One region of the Cellulosimicrobium sp. 22598 genome, then DNA from elsewhere that is predicted to be linked to it. Evidence: predicted binding sites of a transcription regulator. Region 1 holds the regulator's gene; each other region holds the start of a gene.
The links. The regulator HrcA, encoded in region 1, represses chaperone genes, less so after heat shock. The targets are predictions, from matches to a motif close to TTNGCACTCGNNNNNNNCGAGTGCNAA.

Region 1 (5,593 bases):
CGTCGGCGAGCGCGACGACGTCGGCGAGCAGCGCCGGGTCGGCCGCCGCGAGCTGCGCGATGTCGCCGTGGTGGTCGCGCGGCACGACGAGCACGTGCACCGGGGCCTGGGGATCGATGTCCCGGAAGGCGATCGAGCGGTCGCTCGTCGCGACGACGTCGGCGGGCAGCTCGCCCGCGACGATGCGGCAGAAGAGGCAGTCCGGGTCCGTGCGTACGTCGGTGCTGGTCATGACCCCGAGGCTAGTGCAGGCCCGGCCGCCACGCCCCAGCGGCCGAGCCGCTCGGCGAGGAGGGCGACGGCGACGGGACCGGCCGTCGACGTGCGCAGCACGTGCGGGCCCAGCCGGGCCGCGACCGCGCCGGCCGCCGTGAGGTCGGCGACCTCGCGGTCGGAGATCCCGCCCTCGGGGCCGACGACGACCAGCACCTCGGGCGCCGCGCCGCCGGGACGGGTCGCGCCGTCGGGCAGCGCGACGTCGGCGAGCGGCGTCACGGCCTCCTCGTGCAGCACGATCGCCCGGCCGCCGGCCGCGACGACGTCGGTCACGCGCGCCGCGAGGCCGCGCGAGTCGACGGCCACCTCGACCTGCGGCAGGCGCGCGCGCCGCGCCTGCTTGGTCGCCGTGCGGACCGTCGCGAGCCAGCGCGCACGGGACTTCGCGGCGCGCTCGCCGCGCCACACGACGACGGAGCGCTCCGCCTGCCAGGGCACTACGACGTCGACCCCGATCTCGGTCGCCGCCTCGATCGCCATCTCGTCGCGGTCGCCCTTGGCCAGGGCCTGCACGAGCGTCACGACGACGGCGGGCGCGGGCTCGCGGTCGACCTCCTGGACGAGCAGGGTCACGCGGCCCGCGTCGGCGTGCTCGACGACGCAGCGCAGGCGCAGGCCGTCGCCGTCCACGACGTCGACCCGCTCCCCCGCCCCGCGGCGCTGGACGACGCCCGCGTGGCGGCCCTCGGCGCCGTCGAGGACGTAGCGGTCGCCGGGCGCGACGGCGTCGAGCCCGGTCTCGGCGAGGAACACCGGAGCACTCACGCGACCGCTCCCCTCAGCGCCCGGAGAGCTTGTCGCGCAGGCGCGAGAACACGCCGGGGTGCGCGGCCGACAGGCGCGGCTCGGGCCGCTCCTCGCCACGCATCGCGGCGAGCGAGCGCAGGAGCTGCTCCTGCTCCTCGGTGAGCTCGCGCGGCACCTGGACCTCGATGTGGACGTTGAGGTCGCCGCGGCCGCTGCCGTGCAGGTGCCCCACGCCGAGGTTCTTGAGCGTGACGATCTGGCCCGGCTGCGTGCCCGGGCGCAGGTCGATCTCCTGCGCGCCGTCGAGCGTCTCGAGCTCGAGGACGGTGCCGAGCGCGGCCGCGGTCATGGGCACCTGGAGCGTGCAGTGCAGGTCGTCGCCGCGGCGCACGAACGTGTCGTGGTTGCGCTCGCGGATCTCGACGTACAGGTCGCCCGCGGGGCCGCCGGCCGGACCGACCTCGCCCTGCGCGGTGAGCTTGATGCGCGTGCCCGTGTCGACGCCCGCGGGGACGTTCACCGTGATGCTGCGGCGGCTGCGCACGCGGCCCTCGCCAGAGCACTCCGCGCACGGCTCGGGGATGACGGTGCCGAAGCCCTGGCACGCGGCGCACGGGGCGCTCGTCATGACCTGGCCGAGGAAGGAACGCGCCACGCGCTGGACCGTGCCGCGGCCGTGGCAGACGTCGCACGTGCGGGGCGAGGTGCCCGGGCGACAGCACGAGCCGCCGCACGTCCCGCACACGACCGCCGTGTCGACCTGGAGCTCGCGCTGCGCGCCGAACGTCGCCTCGGACAGGTCGATGTCGAGCCGCACGAGCGCGTCCTGGCCGCGCCGGGCGCGCGGGATGGGCCCCTGCTGCGCCTGGCCGCCGCCGAAGAACGTCTCGAAGATGTCCTGGAAGCCGAACCCGCCGCCCATGGGGCCGGCGCCGCCGCCCGGGGCGCTCGGGTCGACGCCGAGGTCGTACTGCTGACGCTTCTCCGGGTTGGAGAGCACCTCGTACGCGCGCGCCACGTCCTTGAAGCGGTCGCCCGCCTCCTCGCCCGCGACGTCGGGGTGCAGCTCGCGCGCGAGCTTGCGGTACGCCTTCTTGATCTGGTCCTGGCTGGCGTCGCGCGCCACGCCCAGGATCTCGTAGTAGTCGCTCACACGTCACTCTCTGCTGGTGCGGGTCGTGAGGCCGGCAGGGGGCCGGTCGTGAAGGGTCTGGTGCGGGTCGTGAGACCGGCACGAGGTCGGTCGTCGTGGATGCCTGCCGCGCGCGGGGAGGCCGCGGCGAGGCTCACGTGCCGAGCACCCGTGACAGGTAGCGCGCGACGGCGCGCACCGCCGCGATGGTCCCGGGGTAGTCCATGCGGGTCGGCCCGATCGAGCCGACGAGGGCGACCGTGTCGCCGTCGTTACCGTAACCGGTCGTCACGACGGAGGTCTCCACGAGGCCCTCGAGCTGGGTCTCGTGCCCGATCCGCACGCTCACGCCGGACTCGGCCGCCATCTCCGTCAGGAGGCCCAGGAGGACGACCTGCTCCTCGAGCGCCTCGAGGACCGGGCGCAGCGCGTGCTCGAACCGCATGCCCGCACGGGCCAGGTTCGCCGTGCCCGCGAGCACGAGGCGCTCCTCGCTCTCCTCGGCGAGCGTCTGGGCGACGAGGTCGCCGACCGCGCGCACGAGCGGGGCGTCGTCGGGGTGGAAGCTCTCCGTCACCGCGGCGAGGCCCGTGGCGAGGTCCGTGAGGCGCTTGCCGGCCGCGGCGGCGTTGAGCCGCGCACGGACCTCGACGAGGGTGCCCTCGTCCGGCACGCTCGCGACCTCGAGCGTGCGCTGCTCGACGCGCCCGGTGTCGGTGATGATCACGACGAGCAGGCGCGAGTCCCCGACCGGCACGAGCTCGAGGTGCCGCAGCCCGGACCGGCTCAGCGACGGGTACTGCACGACCGCGACCTGGCCCGTGAGCTGCGCCAGCAGCCGGCCGGCGCGCGCGATGACGTCGTCGAGGTCCACGCCCTCGGAGAGGAACGTCTCGATGGCGCGCTTCTCCGGCGCGGACAGCGGCTTGACGCCCGAGAGCCGGTCGACGAAGAGACGGTAGCCCTTGTCCGTGGGGATGCGGCCCGCGGACGTGTGCGGCTGCGCGATGTACCCGGCGTCCTCGAGGGCCGCCATGTCGTTGCGGATCGTCGCGGGCGACACGCCGAGGCCGTGCCGCTCGGTGAGCACGCGCGACCCCACGGGCTCGCGCGTGAGGACGTAGTCCTCGACGATCGCCCGCAGCACCTCGAGCCGGCGCTCCTCGCTCACGTCCACCTCCGTGTGCCGCACCGTCGCCGCCCCGGGCGGGCGCGCGGGCGTCGGCACTCTCGACCTCCGAGTGCCAATCCTACGCGTCCGCGCGGCCCGTCCCGCGGTCCTCCGCTCGCCGCGAACGCAGGTCCGCGAGCCCGACGACGAGCGCGAGCGCGACGAGCGCGATCGTCACGAGCAGCGCCCTCCCCGTCGCGTGCGCCGCCGTGTCGCCTCCCGCGAGGCCCCCGTAGTACACGGAGAGCACGATCGAGATGCCGACCGCCGACCCGATGCGCTGCCCGAGCTGCAGCATGCTCCCCGCGACCCCCGCGCGGCTCACGGGAACCTCGGACAGCGTGAGGGTCTGGTTCGGCGCGATGACCGTCCCGCTGCCCGCCCCGGCGACCAGCAGGGCTCCCGCGAGCGCCGGCCCCACGGCGCCCGGCTCGTCCCCGAGGAGGCGCACGACGGCGTCGGCCACGACGACCCCGACGAGGACGAGCGTCAGCCCGCCGACGACGAGCTGCCGGCCCCAGCGCGCGACCCAGCGCCCCGAGAACCACGCGGACACCCCGGACGCGACGGCGAACGGCGTCCCCACGAGCCCCGCCTGGAGCGGCGTGTAGCCGAGCTCGTCCTGGAGGTAGAGCGTGACCACGAGGAAGATGCCCGTGAAGCCGGCGAAGTAGGCGAGGCCGAGCAGCGCGCCGTTGCGGAACGACCCGAGCCCGACGACCTGCGGGTCGAGCACCGCCTCGCCGGTGCGCCGCTGGTACCGCCGCTCCCAGACGACGGCCGCGGTCCCCGCCGCGGCGGCCACGACCAGCCACCACCAGCGCGAGGCGTCGTCGCCGCGACCGGTCGTCGTGACGAACGGCATCATGACGCCGAGCGTCGCCGCACCGAGCAGCGCCAGCCCGACGAGGTCGAGGCGGCGCGGGCCCCGCGCGGAGCGCGCGGCGTCGGGCGGTGGCGCGGGCACGAGGCGCCACGCGAAGGGCAATAGGACCGCGACGACGGGGAGGTTGACGAGGAAGACCCACCGCCACCCGTCCGCGGAGCCGGCCGCCGCGATGATGAGGCCGCCGAGCAGCGGGCCCAGCGCCGTCGAGACCCCGATCGTCGCGCCGAACATGCCGAACGCGCGGCCACGCTCGAACCCGGAGAACTGCTGCTGGATGAGCCCGACGACCTGCGGGTTGAGGACGCCAGCGCTCACGCCCTGCAGCAGGCGCGCGACGGCGAGCCACCCGTCCGTCGGCGCGAGCCCGCACGCGAGGCTCATGAGCGCGAACCCGACCAGCCCGGCGATGAACAGGGTACGCCGGGCGCCGGCGTCGCCGAGCCGGCCGGCGGGCACGAGCGCGAGCCCGAACGCGAGCGTGTAGCCCGCGACGACGAGCTGGAGCTGCGTCGGCCCCGCGTCGAGCGACGACTCGATCGACGGGAGGGCGACGTTGACGATCGACACGTCGAGCGTCGTGACGAAGCCGACCGCGAGGCAGACGGGCAGCACGCGCCAGCGGTTCGGGTCCGGCTCGGCGCGCTGCGGGCTCACCGCTCCGTCGTACCACCCCTCCCCGGGACCGCGCGCGGCGGGCGCTGCGTGCCGAGATCGACCCGAGCGTCCGAGATCGACCCTCGGGAGGTCGATGTCGCGACGCACGGGCCGATCTCGCCGGGGTGTGTCCGGCGCTGACCTAGGGTGACGGCGTGGCTTTCGATCGTTATGGGTCCGACGTCCTCGGCGGCGGCACGCCCGCCCCCGTTCATCATCGTGCGCGGCCGGTGTCCCGACCGCAGGCCGCCGAGCGGGGGCTCGTCGTCGAGGAGGTGCAGACCGGGTGGGTCGGCGCCGTCGTGCGGGTCGAGAAGTCGGGCGGGATGCACGTCGTCGTGCTCGAGGACCGCGCCGGCCGGACGCGGACGTTCCCGCTCGGGCCCGGGTTCTGGGTCGACGGCGAGCCGGTCGAGCTCACCGCCCCGGTCACGTCCCGCGCCCCCGCCGCGCCGACGCGGACCGCGTCCGGCTCGCGCGCCGTCGTCGGGCAGCGGGCGCGCGTGGCTCGCGGCAGCCGCATCTGGGTCGAGGGCAAGCACGACGCCGAGCTCGTCGAGAAGGTGTGGGGCGACGACCTCCGGGTCGAGGGCGTCGTCGTCGAGCCCCTGCACGGCGTCGACGACCTCGCGGCGGCGCTCGCCGACTTCGGCCCGACGCCGCAGCGCCGCGTCGGCGTGCTCGTGGACCACCTGGTGCCCGGGAGCAAGGAGCGCCGCATCGC
Region 2 (5,593 bases), on a different contig from region 1:
CCCGCGCCCTCGGCGTGGAACGCGTGGATCGAGCGTCCGCCGATCGCGCGCAGCGTCGACTCGACGAACCCGGCCTCGTTGAGCGAGTCGGAGTGCAGCGCGACCTGCAGCCCCCAGTCCTCGGCGGCGCGCAGCGCGGCGTCGATCGCGGCCGGGGTCGAGCCCCAGTCCTCGTGCACCTTGTACCCGCCCGCGCCGGCCATGGCCTGCTCGCGCAGGCCCTCGGCGCTCACGGTGTTGCCCTTGCCGAGCAGCAGGACGTTCACGGGGAGCCGGTCCAGCGCGCGGTGGATCGCCTCGAGGTGCCAGGCACCGGGCGTGACCGTCGTCGCCTTCGTGCCCTCGCTCGGCCCGGTCCCGCCGCCCGCGACGGTCGTGATGCCCGTCGCGAGCGCCTCGACCACCTGGGACGGCGAGATGAGGTGCACGTGCGAGTCGATGCCGCCCGCGGTGAGGATCTTGCCCTCGCCGCTCACGACGTCGGTCGACGGGCCGATGTGCAGGTCCGGGTGGACGCCGTCCGCGACGTCGGGGTTGCCCGCGCGGCCGAGCGCGACGATCCGCCCGTCCCGGATCCCGACGTCGGCCTTGACGATCCCCCACCAGTCCAGCACGACGGCGTTCGTCACCACCGTGTCGAGCGCGCCCTCGGCGCGGGTCGTGGTTCCCTGCGCCATCGACTCGCGGATCGACTTGCCACCGCCGAAGACGGCCTCCTCGCCCCCGAACGTGCGGTCCTCCTCGACCTCGATCCACAGGTCGGTGTCGCCGAGGCGCACCTGGTCCCCCGTCGTCGGCCCGTACAGCGCGACATAACGCTCGCGCGAGATCGCGACCATGAATCAGTCCTCCTCGGAAGTGCCCCGCCCGCCGAACCCTGGATCTCTCCCCACGTCTGCGGGGTCCTGGGGAGCGACCCCGGATTCGGCAGGCTCGGTCGGGTGGTCCAAGGCGCCGCCGTCGGGCTTGCCGCGCTGGAGGCCGGGCACGCGTCGTCGGCCCCGGAGGGCGACGGCCTCGACCTCCGCGGACGCGCCGGGCTCGAAGCGGCGCGACGTGCCGGACGGGACGTCGAGCCGGAACCCGTGCGCGGCGGCACGGTCGAAGGAGAGCGCGGCGTTGGCGTCGGGGAGGTGCAGGTGGGAGCCGATCTGGACCGGGCGGTCTCCGGTGTTCGTCACGACCAGCGTCACCCGCTCGTCGTCGGTGCGGTCGGCGTTGAGCACCACCGGCACGCCCTCGGTGCCACGCTTGAGCCGGACCGCGCCCGGGCCGCTCGTACGGATGCCTGCCATGTGTCGCCTCGCTCTCGCTGAGCCTCGTGCGTGCGCCGGACCGGTCCGGCTCAGGCGATCGGCTGGTGGATGGTGACGAGCTTGCGCCCGTCGGGGAAGGTCGCCTCGACCTGGACGTCGGGCAGCATCTCCGCGACGCCCTCCATCACCTCGTCGCGCCCGAGCACCTCGCGCCCGGCGACCATGAGCTCCTCGACGCCCGCCCCCTCGCGAGCGCGCTCGATCACCCACGTGGTGAGCAGGGCGACGGTCTCGGGGTAGTTGAGCAGCACGCCGCGCTCGCGGCGGTCGCGCGCGACCATGCCCGCGACGGCGAGCAGCAGCTTCTCGGTGTCCGCGGGCGTCAGGTGCATGGCGGCGATCCTGCCGGGCGTTCGTTTCCGGCGTGTATACACGGCGTTATACGTGCGTGTACCGCGACACCCCCGGGCCTGGCGGCGACGGGAGGAGGACTCCCGCGGGCACGACGAAGGCCGCCGACCGGGCGAACCCGGCCGACGGCCTTCGATGTCCTGCGACCTCCCGGACGAGCCGGGAGAGGGTCATGCGTGGATCAGAAGTCCATGCCGCCCATGCCACCGTCGCCACCGGGGGCGGCCGGAGCCTTCTCCGGCTTGTCGGCGACGACGGCCTCGGTCGTGAGGAAGAGCGCCGCGATGGAGGCGGCGTTCTGCAGCGCGGAGCGCGTGACCTTGACCGGGTCGTTCACGCCGGCGGCGAGGAGGTCCTCGTACTCACCGGTCGCGGCGTTGAGGCCCTGGCCGGCGGGGAGGTTGCGCACCTTCTCCGCGACGACGCCGCCCTCGAGGCCCGCGTTGACGGCGATCTGCTTGAGCGGGGCGTCGATCGCGGCGCGCACGATCTGCGCACCGGTCGCCTCGTCGCCCTCGAGCTCGAGCTTCTCGAACGCCACCGCACCGGCCTGGATGAGCGCGACGCCACCACCGGCGACGATGCCCTCCTCGACGGCCGCCTTCGCGTTGCGCACGGCGTCCTCGATGCGGTGCTTGCGCTCCTTGAGCTCGACCTCCGTCGCGGCACCCGCCTTGATGACGGCCACGCCGCCGGCGAGCTTCGCGAGGCGCTCCTGGAGCTTCTCGCGGTCGTAGTCGGAGTCCGACTTCTCGATCTCGCCACGGATCTGGTTGACGCGACCCTGGATCAGGTCGGCGTCGCCCGCACCCTCGACGATCGTGGTCTCGTCCTTGGTGACGACGACCTTGCGCGCCTGGCCGAGCAGGTCCAGCGTCGCGTTCTCGAGCTTGAGGCCCACCGTCTCGGTGATGACCTGGCCGCCGGTGAGGATCGCGATGTCCTGGAGCATGGCCTTGCGGCGGTCGCCGAAGCCCGGGGCCTTGACCGCGACGGACTTGAACGTGCCACGGATCTTGTTGAGCACCAGGGTCGCGAGCGCCTCGCCCTCGACGTCCTCGGCGATGATGAGGAGCGAGCGGCCGGCCTTCATGACCTGGTCGAGGACCGGGAGCAGGTCCTTCACGTTCGAGATCTTGGACTCGACGATGAGGACGTACGGGTCCTCGAGCACGGCCTCCTGGCGCTCGGGGTCCGTCTCGAAGTAGCGCGCGAGGAAGCCCTTGTCGAAGCGCATGCCCTCGGTGAGCTCGAGCTCGAGGCCGAACGTGTTCGACTCCTCGACCGTGATGACGCCCTCCTTGCCCACCTTGTCGAGGGCCTCGGCGATGAGCTCGCCGATCGCGGGGTCGCCGGCGGAGATGGCGGCCGTGGCGGCGATCTCCTCCTTGGTCTCGATGTCCTTCGCGGCGTTGAGCAGCTGCTCCGTCACCGCGTCGACGGCCTTCTCGATGCCGCGCTTGACGGCGATCGGGTTGGCGCCGGCCGCGACGACGCGCAGACCCTCGCGCACGAGCGCCTGGGCGAGCACGGTCGCGGTGGTGGTGCCGTCACCCGCGACGTCGTCGGTCTTCTTGGCGACCTCCTTGACGAGCTCCGCACCGATCTTCTCGTACGGGTCCTCGAGCTCGATCTCCTTGGCGATGGAGACGCCGTCGTTCGTGATGGTCGGCGCGCCCCACTTCTTGTCGAGCACGACGTTGCGGCCCTTGGGGCCGAGGGTGACCTTGACGGTGTCGGCGAGGGCGTTGAGCCCGCGCTCCATGCTCCGACGAGCCTCCTCGTCGAAGGCGATGATCTTGGCCATGGGGAATGATCCTCCGCTGGTGGCGTATGGCGGTCGGCCGGCGCCCGCGACGGACGGCCCGCGACGGGCGGCGTTCATGTCACGCCGCCGGGGCGGGCCTCACCTGTCGACCTGGTGGGTTGCGCCGCAGCCGCGTGAGCGGCTGCCTGCGCTGGTCACTTCTGTCACTCTCATGACGAGAGTGCTAACGCCATTATTGGCACTCGCACCGTGCGAGTGCAAGACAGCCCGTCCGCGCCGCCCCCCGTATCGCGACGGGCGAAACCCACCGCGCCGCGCCGCCCCTTAGGATGCGCGGTGTGATCCGCGCAACACCGTCGTGGCGCCTCGCAGCAGCCCTGGCCGGCTTCGTGCTGGTCCCTGCCCTCGGCCTCACCGCCGCGACTGCCGTCGCGGCTCCGACGGGCGAGCACATCGACCTGTACCAGGACGGCGTCGCCGTCGCGGCCACCCCCGACGGCGGCACCGCGCTCCTGCGCCTCGCCCCCGGGGCCGCGGTGACGTACCTCCCCGGCAGCCGTGTGCTCGACCCCGCGGCGCTCGACCCTGTCGCGCTCGCCGACGGCATCGACCCCGCGGACGGCGAGGCGGACCGGCTCGCGCAGGTCGCCGGACCGCGGCTCGACGCGTCGGCGCTCCTGGACCCCGACCGGGCGCAGGACGCCGCCGCCGCGTCACGCGCCTGGCTCGCGTCCGGCGTCGTCCCCGGCGGGGACGGGCCGTTCGCCGCGCTCGGCGAGGCCGCGCTCCTGGACCTGCGCGCCCTCACCCTCGACGACGGCGCCGCGCTCGCCGCCGCCTCGCCCAAGTGGCGCTACGTGTGGCCGCGCGACGCGTCGTTCACGGCGGCGGCGTTCGCGCGCACCGGGCACGTCGACGACGCGCGGCGCGTCCTCGGCTTCCTCGCCCGCGTCCAGGAGGACGACGGGTCGTTCCACGCGCGCTACCTGCCCGACGGCTCGGGCGTGCCCGACGACCGCGGCCTCCAGTCCGACGGCGTCGGCTGGGTCCTGTGGGCGGCCGACGTCGTGCTCGAGGAGACGCCCGCCGTCGAACGGCGCGCGGTCGCCGCCGCGCTGCGGCCCCTCGTCGACGCCGCGACCGACCACGCGCTCGCGCTCGTCGACGGCGAGGACCCGCTGCCCCCGCCGTCGAGCGACTACTGGGAGGTCGAGCCGACGGCGCTCACGCTCGGGACCGCCGGTCCCCTGCTCGCCGGGCTCGAGGCCGCGGCCGACGTCTACTCCGCGGCGGGCGAGACGGGCCGGGCGACCGACGCGACGCTGGCCGCCGCGCGCCTGCGCATGGCCATCGAGCGGTCGTTCGGGTCGCAGGGCTACCCGCGCCACGTGACGGGCGGCGCGCGGGACGCGTCGACCGCGTTCGTGCTGCCGCCGTTCCAGCCCGAGCCGCTCGCGGGCGCGGACGTCGCGTGGCGCGCGTCGGTCACCGAGATGCTGCGACCCGCGGGCGGCCTCGCGCCCGGGGCGGGCTGGCGCGAGGACGGCATCTCCTGGACGCCGCAGACGACGCTCTACGCGCTCGCCGCCGCGTCGTCGTCGGACCCGGAGGACCGGGCCGACGCCCGGGAGTGGCTCCGCTGGGTGGACGACCACCGCACCGCGTCCGGCGCGATCCCGGAGAAGGTCCTGGCGGACGGCTCCCCGGCCGCCGTCGCGCCGCTCTCCTGGAGCTCCGCGCTCGTCGTGCTCGCGCTCGTGGAGCTCGACACGACCACCGCCGACCCGGCGAGGTAGAGCCGAGGCCACCTGAGGTAGAGGCGTGGTCACCTGAGGTAGAGGCGTGGTCACCTGAGGGAGCGACGTGGCGTCGACCGCGAGCGCTACCTGGCGCCCACGTCCGCCGTCGGAGCCAGATCGGGCTCCGCGCGGACGTCGAACTCCCGGCGCAGCACGCGCCGCGCGGCGTACCAGCCGCCGAGCCCGTGCACGCCCGGCCCGGGGGGCGTCGACGCCGAGCACAGGTAGACGCCCTCCAGCCCGACGGCGTACGGGTCGAGCCGGGGGGTGGGGCGCGCGACCATCTGCCACATGCTCACCGCGCCACCCGCGATGTCGCCACCCACGTAGCTCTCGTCGTGCGCGGCCATCTCCGCCGC
Region 3 (5,593 bases), on a different contig from region 1:
CTCCGGGACCTCGCCCGGGCCGGCGAGCACGGTGCGCTCGGCGAGCCGCTCGAGCGCCGGCTCGACGAGGTCGGACCACCAGGCCGCGGGGTCGCCGCCCGCGGGGATCCGCAGGAGCCGGTCGCACGTGCGCTGGTCGTAGGCGATCGCGGCGTCGACGACGTCGGACACGCGCGTGGGGCGCGGGGCCTCCCGCACGCCGAGGGCGCGCGGCGCGGTCCCCCGCGCGCCTTCTCCGCCCGGCACCGCGCGCAGGAACGGGCGCGACGGCGCAGCGGGCTCGGGGGCCGCGTCGTCCGCGTCGAGGTCGTCGTCGGCGTCGGTGCCGCCCTCGGCGCCGTGCTCGTCGAACGAGACGGCACCGCGGTGCGCGTCGAGCTCGTCGTCGTCGGCGGCCAGGGCCGCGCGGGCCGCGTCGGCGGGCGCGACGCCGTCGAGCGTGAGGCGCCGCATGACGACCAGGCGGGCGACGTCGTCGTCCGTGTAGCGCCGGTGGGAGCCCGCGCGGTGCTGCGAGGGCCCGAGGCCGTAGCGGCGGTCCCAGGTCCGCAGGGTCGCGGGCGCGACGCCGAGCCGACGCGCGACGGCGGCGACGGCGAGGCCGGGGTTCGTGGACATGCTCGGTCGGGCTCCCTCGGGGTCGGGGGCGGACCGGACGGAGGTCATGGATCGATTCTGCCGACCGCGCCACCGTCCCGCCACCTCGTCCAGGTCACAGTCCTGCACCCTTCGCGCCAGGCTTGTGCGAAGTTTGTTCACCATGCGCGCAAACGCGCCAGCAGGGCCGCATCGCGTCAGCCTAGACGCGAATGCTGCACCGTTCTCGCCGCCTCCACGAGCCGCGTGACGCCTCCGAACGGCCGTGACCTGGCCCTTCACCTTTCTCGCACAGGGGGCTTGAACAACTTCTGAAACGCTTGTAGGTTGTTCGCCATGGCTGAGATCTCAAGGCTTCCCGGGCCCGTCATGGAGCTGTGGGAGTGGCAGTACCAGGGTTCGTGCCGCGACGCGGACGACACGTTGTTCTTCCACCCCGAGGGCGAGCGCGGCTCGACGCGACGGCGTCGCGCGGAGGCCGCGAAGGCGATCTGCCACTCGTGCCCCGTCATGATGCAGTGCCGCGAGCAGTCGCTCCGCGTGCGCGAGCCGTACGGGGTGTGGGGCGGCCTGAGCGAGGACGAGCGGGCGGCGATCCTCGCCGGGGGCGCACGCCGCACCGGCTGAGCACCGGCAGCACGACCAGCAGCAGTACCACCAGCAGACCTGCACGGCACCGGTACGACGTCGTACCGGGAGCACGTGCGCACGACCCGTGGGAACGGTGGGGCGACCGGCCACGGAACGCAGCAGGGCCCGCGACCGGACGGTCGCGGGCCCTGCTGCTGGAACGGGTCGGCGTCAGCCGACCACCACGGCGAGGATGTCGCGCGCGGACAGGACCAGGTAGTCCACGCCGCCGTACTTGACCTCGGTGCCGCCGTACTTGCTGTAGATGACCTTGTCGCCGACGCTCACGTCGAGCGGGACGCGGTTGCCGTTGTCGTCGACACGGCCCGGACCGACGGCCAGGACCTCGCCCTCCTGGGGCTTCTCCTTGGCGGTGTCCGGGATGACCAGGCCGGATGCGGTCGTGGTCTCGGCCTCGAGGGCCTTCACGACGATCCGGTCCTCGAGCGGCTTGATGGGGACCGACACGTCGGACCTCCCCTTTCGCGGTGAGAACTGCAACGGATGGGTCGAGCGCACCGGCTGGCCGTCGTCGCGGGTGCCGGACAGCCTGGTCGCACGTGGTGCCGCCTCCGCGAGCGGTGGCGGCACGTCCTCAAATCTAGGTCGCCGTTAGCACTCGGTCAAGGCGAGTGCCAACGTCCGCCCCTCGGACGATCGCGGCCCCGGCTGCGCGTGGTCCCCGTCCCCCGTGGAAGGATCGACGCCATGGACGCCGCCACGCTGACCAAGCTGCTCAGCCCCGAGGGCTGGGCGCTGCTCGGCGCGCTCCCCCCGTACGACGAGCAGCAGGCGCTCGTGCTCGCGGCGGGGCTGCGCGCGAAGGGCGTCGACCCGGACCTGGCCGCCGCGGCGCTCACGCAGTCGCGGCTGCGCGCGGCCGCCCGCGGCAAGCTCGGCGCGTTCGCCGACGGCATGCTGTTCACGCAGGCGGGGCTGGAGCAGGCGAGCCGGCTCGTCGTCGCGGGCCTGCACGCGCGGCGGTACCAGGACGCGGGGATCCGGCGCGTCGCCGACCTCACGAGCGGGATCGGCGTCGACGCCCTCGCGTTCGCCGCCGCGGAGCTCGAGGTCCTCGCGACCGACGTCGACGAGCTCACCGCGGCGATCGCGACCGTGAACCTGCGCCACTTCCCCGAGGCCGAGGTGCGTCACGGCGACGGGCTCGCGCTCGACCTCGAGGGCGAGCGGATCGAGGGCGTGTACGCCGACCCCGCCCGACGGACACGGGGCGGCAGGCGCGTGTTCGACCCGAAGGCCTACGCCCCGCCGCTCGACGCGGTGTGGGCGCTGCGCGAGCGCGTCCCCGCCGTGGGCATCAAGGTCGGCCCCGGGATCCCGCACGACGGCCTGCCCGCGGACGCCGAGACCGAGTGGGTCTCGGTCGACGGCGACGTCGTGGAGGCCGGCCTCTGGTTCGGGCCGCTCGCGCCCGAGGGGCCGGGCCGCTCGGCGCTCGTCCTCACCCCGTGGACCGGGCCGGACGGGACCGAGCGCACCACGACGCGCCGGGTCGCCCACCGCCCGGGCGACGAGGACGTGGTGCCCGAGGTGGGCGCCGTCGGGCAGTACCTCTACGAGCCCGACGGCGCCGTCATCCGCGCGGGTCTCGTCGCCCACGCGGCACGCGGGCTGGGCGGGCGGCTGCTCGACCGGACGATCGCGTACGTGACGACCGACTCCCCCGCGCCGCTCGACGCGACCGGCCTCGCCGACGGGCTCGCGCGGGGCTACCGCGTGCTCGACACGATGCCGTTCGGGCTCAAGCGCCTGCGCTCCTACCTGCGCGAGCGGGGCGTGGGGCGCCTGACGATCAAGAAGCGGGGCACCGCCGTGACGCCCGAGCAGCTCCGCCGCCAGCTCGCGCTCACCGGCGACGCGGCCGCGACGGTCGTCCTGACGCGCGTCGGCGGGTCCCAGCAGGTGCTCGTCGTGGAGCCTCTCGCCGCTCCCCCGGCCGGCGCCGTGCGGGGCGCCACCCCGGACGGCACGCGGTGAGCGCCCTCCCGCGCCGCACCGCGATCCCCTTCGCGCGGTCGGAGCGCTCGACCGTCGGGCTGGAGTGGGAGCTCGCGCTGGTCGACGCGGACTCGGGCGACCTGCGCCAGGTCGCGCAGACGGTCCTCGACGCCGTGCGCCCGGTGGACGGGGGCGCGCACCCGTCCATCAAGCAGGAGCTGCTGCTCAACACGGTCGAGGTCGTGAGCGGCGTGTGCCGCACCGTCGGGGAGGCCGGCCGGGACCTCGAGCGCTCGATCGACGAGCTGCGGGCCGTGACCGACCCGCTGCGCGTGGAGCTCATGAGCGCGGGCACGCACCCGTTCGCGCGCTGGGCGCAGCAGAAGGTCACCGACAAGCAGCGCTACAACACCCTCATCGACCGCACGCAGTGGTGGGGACGGCAGATGCTCATCTACGGCGTGCACGTGCACGTCGGCATCGAGGACCGAGCCAAGGTGCTGCCGGTCCAGCGCGCGATGCTCACGACGTTCGCGCACCTCCAGTCGCTCTCGGCCAGCTCGCCCTTCTGGGGCGGCAAGGACACCGGGTACGCGTCGAACCGCGCGCTCATGTTCCAGCAGCTCCCCACGGCGGGGCTCCCGTTCCAGTTCGCGACCTGGGAGGAGCTCGAGGGCTACGTCGCGGACATGCTGCACACCGGCGTCATCGACGCGTTCGACGAGATCCGCTGGGACCTGCGCCCCGCCCCGCAGTTCGGCACGCTCGAGACGCGCATCTGCGACGGCGTCACGAACATCTCCGAGCTGCTCGCGCTCGCCGCGCTCACGCACTGCCTCGTCGAGCACTTCTCGACGATGCTCGACGAGGGCCGCGAGCTCCCGAGCATCCCGCCGTGGTTCGCGCAGGAGAACAAGTGGCGCTCCGCGCGCTACGGCATGGACGCGATCATCATCCTCGACCGCGAGGGCAACGAGGAGCTCGTGACCGACGCCGTCGGGCGCCTGCTCGTCGAGCTCGAGCCCGTCGCCGCGCGCCTCGGCTGCCTCGACGAGCTCGACGGCGTGCGCACGATCGTGCGCCGCGGGGCCTCCTACCAGCGCCAGCGCGCCGTGGCGCGCCGCAACGGGGGCGAGCTGGACGCCGTCGTGCGCTCGCTCGTCGCGGAGATGCGGGCGGGCCGCCCGCTCTGACGGTCCGCCCGGGACGGTCAGTAGTCGCGCAGGACCACGCCGAGGTCGGCGGCCCGGTCGGCGAGCCACGTCGGCGACCAGTCCTCGGTGTCGCACGGCGACGACGTGCGGTCGGCCGCCGCCTCCGAGTACCCGCCCCACGACAGCACGCGGCACGTCGCGTCGGTCTCGAGCGCGTGCGTCCACTCCTCGTCCTCGGCGAAGCCGGAGTCGACGGCGGACTGCATCAGGTCGAACTCGTGCCACCACTGGAGCATGTGCGACAGCTCGTGCGCGAGGAGCACCTGCTTGGTCGCCGGGTCGGAGTCCTCGCCCCACCACACGAACAGCACCGTCGGGTGGGAGGGCTGGAAGCAGCCCGCCGAGCCCGTCGCGTACGCGTCGTGCTCCGCGACGTGCTCCATGCCGCAGTTGAGCGTCGGGTCGTCGGTGAACACGACCTGCACGCCGTCGTTGGCGGGGTTGAGCGCGAGCAGCCACGCCGTGGGGTCGGGGTGCTCGGCCAGGAACGGCGTCGTCTGCGTCGCGCCCGGCACGGGGTCGGGCAACGGCTCGGCGTACTCGCCCGCCTTCCAGGCGGCCTCCACGCCGGTGGCCGACGCGGCCACGTCCGGGCTCGGGTCCTCCCAGACCGTGGGGGGCGGCACCGCGCCCTCCTGCTCGGTGGGCAGGACCGCGCCGTCGTCCCGCGCCCCGCCGAGGGAGCTGACGAGGTACGCGACGACGGACACCGCGAGCACGAGGACGAACGTCACGACCCGCGCGGCACGGCCCCGACGGCGGCGCGGCACCTCCCACGAGATGGTGGACGCCCCGTACGCGGGGACGGTCGCCGCCGGCGCCCCGGAGGCCGGCTGGACCGCGGGGGTGCCGGAGAGCGCGGCGGCGGAGGCGTGACCGTACGGCGGAGCGGTCGTCGCACCCGCCGTCCCGGAGGGCGGCGCGCCGACGGGCACGGCGGCGGACCCGTACGCGGGCACGGCCGCGAGGAGCGCCCGGTGCTGCGCCGCCCAGTACGCGGCGGTGTGCTCGGCCCGGGCGCGCTCGGGCCCGGGGGGCGCCGACGCGGCCGCGTGCGCCCACGCGTGGGCGCGCCGCAGCGCCTCGTCGGGCGTGAGACCGGGCTCCGGGGTCACACGTGAGTCACGGTCAGCGGCATCGACGAGTCGACGCCGATGTCGAGGCTCGACGGCGCCACGCCCGCCCGCACGACG

Region 2: a site for HrcA is predicted at 3,671-3,697, ahead of groL (chaperonin GroEL). Genes of this name have one in related genera too.
Region 3: a site for HrcA is predicted at 1,840-1,866, ahead of groES (co-chaperone GroES). Genes of this name have one in related genera too.

Annotation. Positions count from the first base shown of each region.
Region 1 is NZ_JBQEMZ010000013.1:101,704-107,296, forward strand. Features, by position in the region: gene ACTJIY_RS15020 (HIT domain-containing protein) at 1-232, opposite strand, end outside; gene ACTJIY_RS15025 (16S rRNA (uracil(1498)-N(3))-methyltransferase) at 229-1,041, opposite strand; gene dnaJ (molecular chaperone DnaJ) at 1,055-2,176, opposite strand; gene hrcA (heat-inducible transcriptional repressor HrcA) at 2,310-3,326, opposite strand; gene ACTJIY_RS15040 (MFS transporter) at 3,406-4,869, opposite strand; gene ACTJIY_RS15045 (DUF3097 domain-containing protein) at 5,025-5,593, shown strand, end outside.
Region 2 is NZ_JBQEMZ010000003.1:71,202-76,794, reverse strand. Features, by position in the region: gene ACTJIY_RS04680 (urease subunit alpha) at 1-839, opposite strand, end outside; gene ureB (urease subunit beta) at 843-1,295, opposite strand; gene ACTJIY_RS04670 (urease subunit gamma) at 1,346-1,648, opposite strand; gene groL (chaperonin GroEL) at 1,849-3,474, opposite strand; gene ACTJIY_RS04660 (glycoside hydrolase family 15) at 3,774-5,231, shown strand; gene ACTJIY_RS04655 (phytoene desaturase family protein) at 5,318-5,593, opposite strand, start outside.
Region 3 is NZ_JBQEMZ010000011.1:63,892-69,484, forward strand. Features, by position in the region: gene ACTJIY_RS13255 (MerR family transcriptional regulator) at 1-666, opposite strand, end outside; gene ACTJIY_RS13260 (WhiB family transcriptional regulator) at 934-1,224, shown strand; gene groES (co-chaperone GroES) at 1,399-1,695, opposite strand; gene ACTJIY_RS13270 (THUMP-like domain-containing protein) at 1,936-3,225, shown strand; gene ACTJIY_RS13275 (glutamate--cysteine ligase) at 3,222-4,379, shown strand; gene ACTJIY_RS13280 (hypothetical protein) at 4,397-5,515, opposite strand; gene tsaD (tRNA (adenosine(37)-N6)-threonylcarbamoyltransferase complex transferase subunit TsaD) at 5,512-5,593, opposite strand, start outside.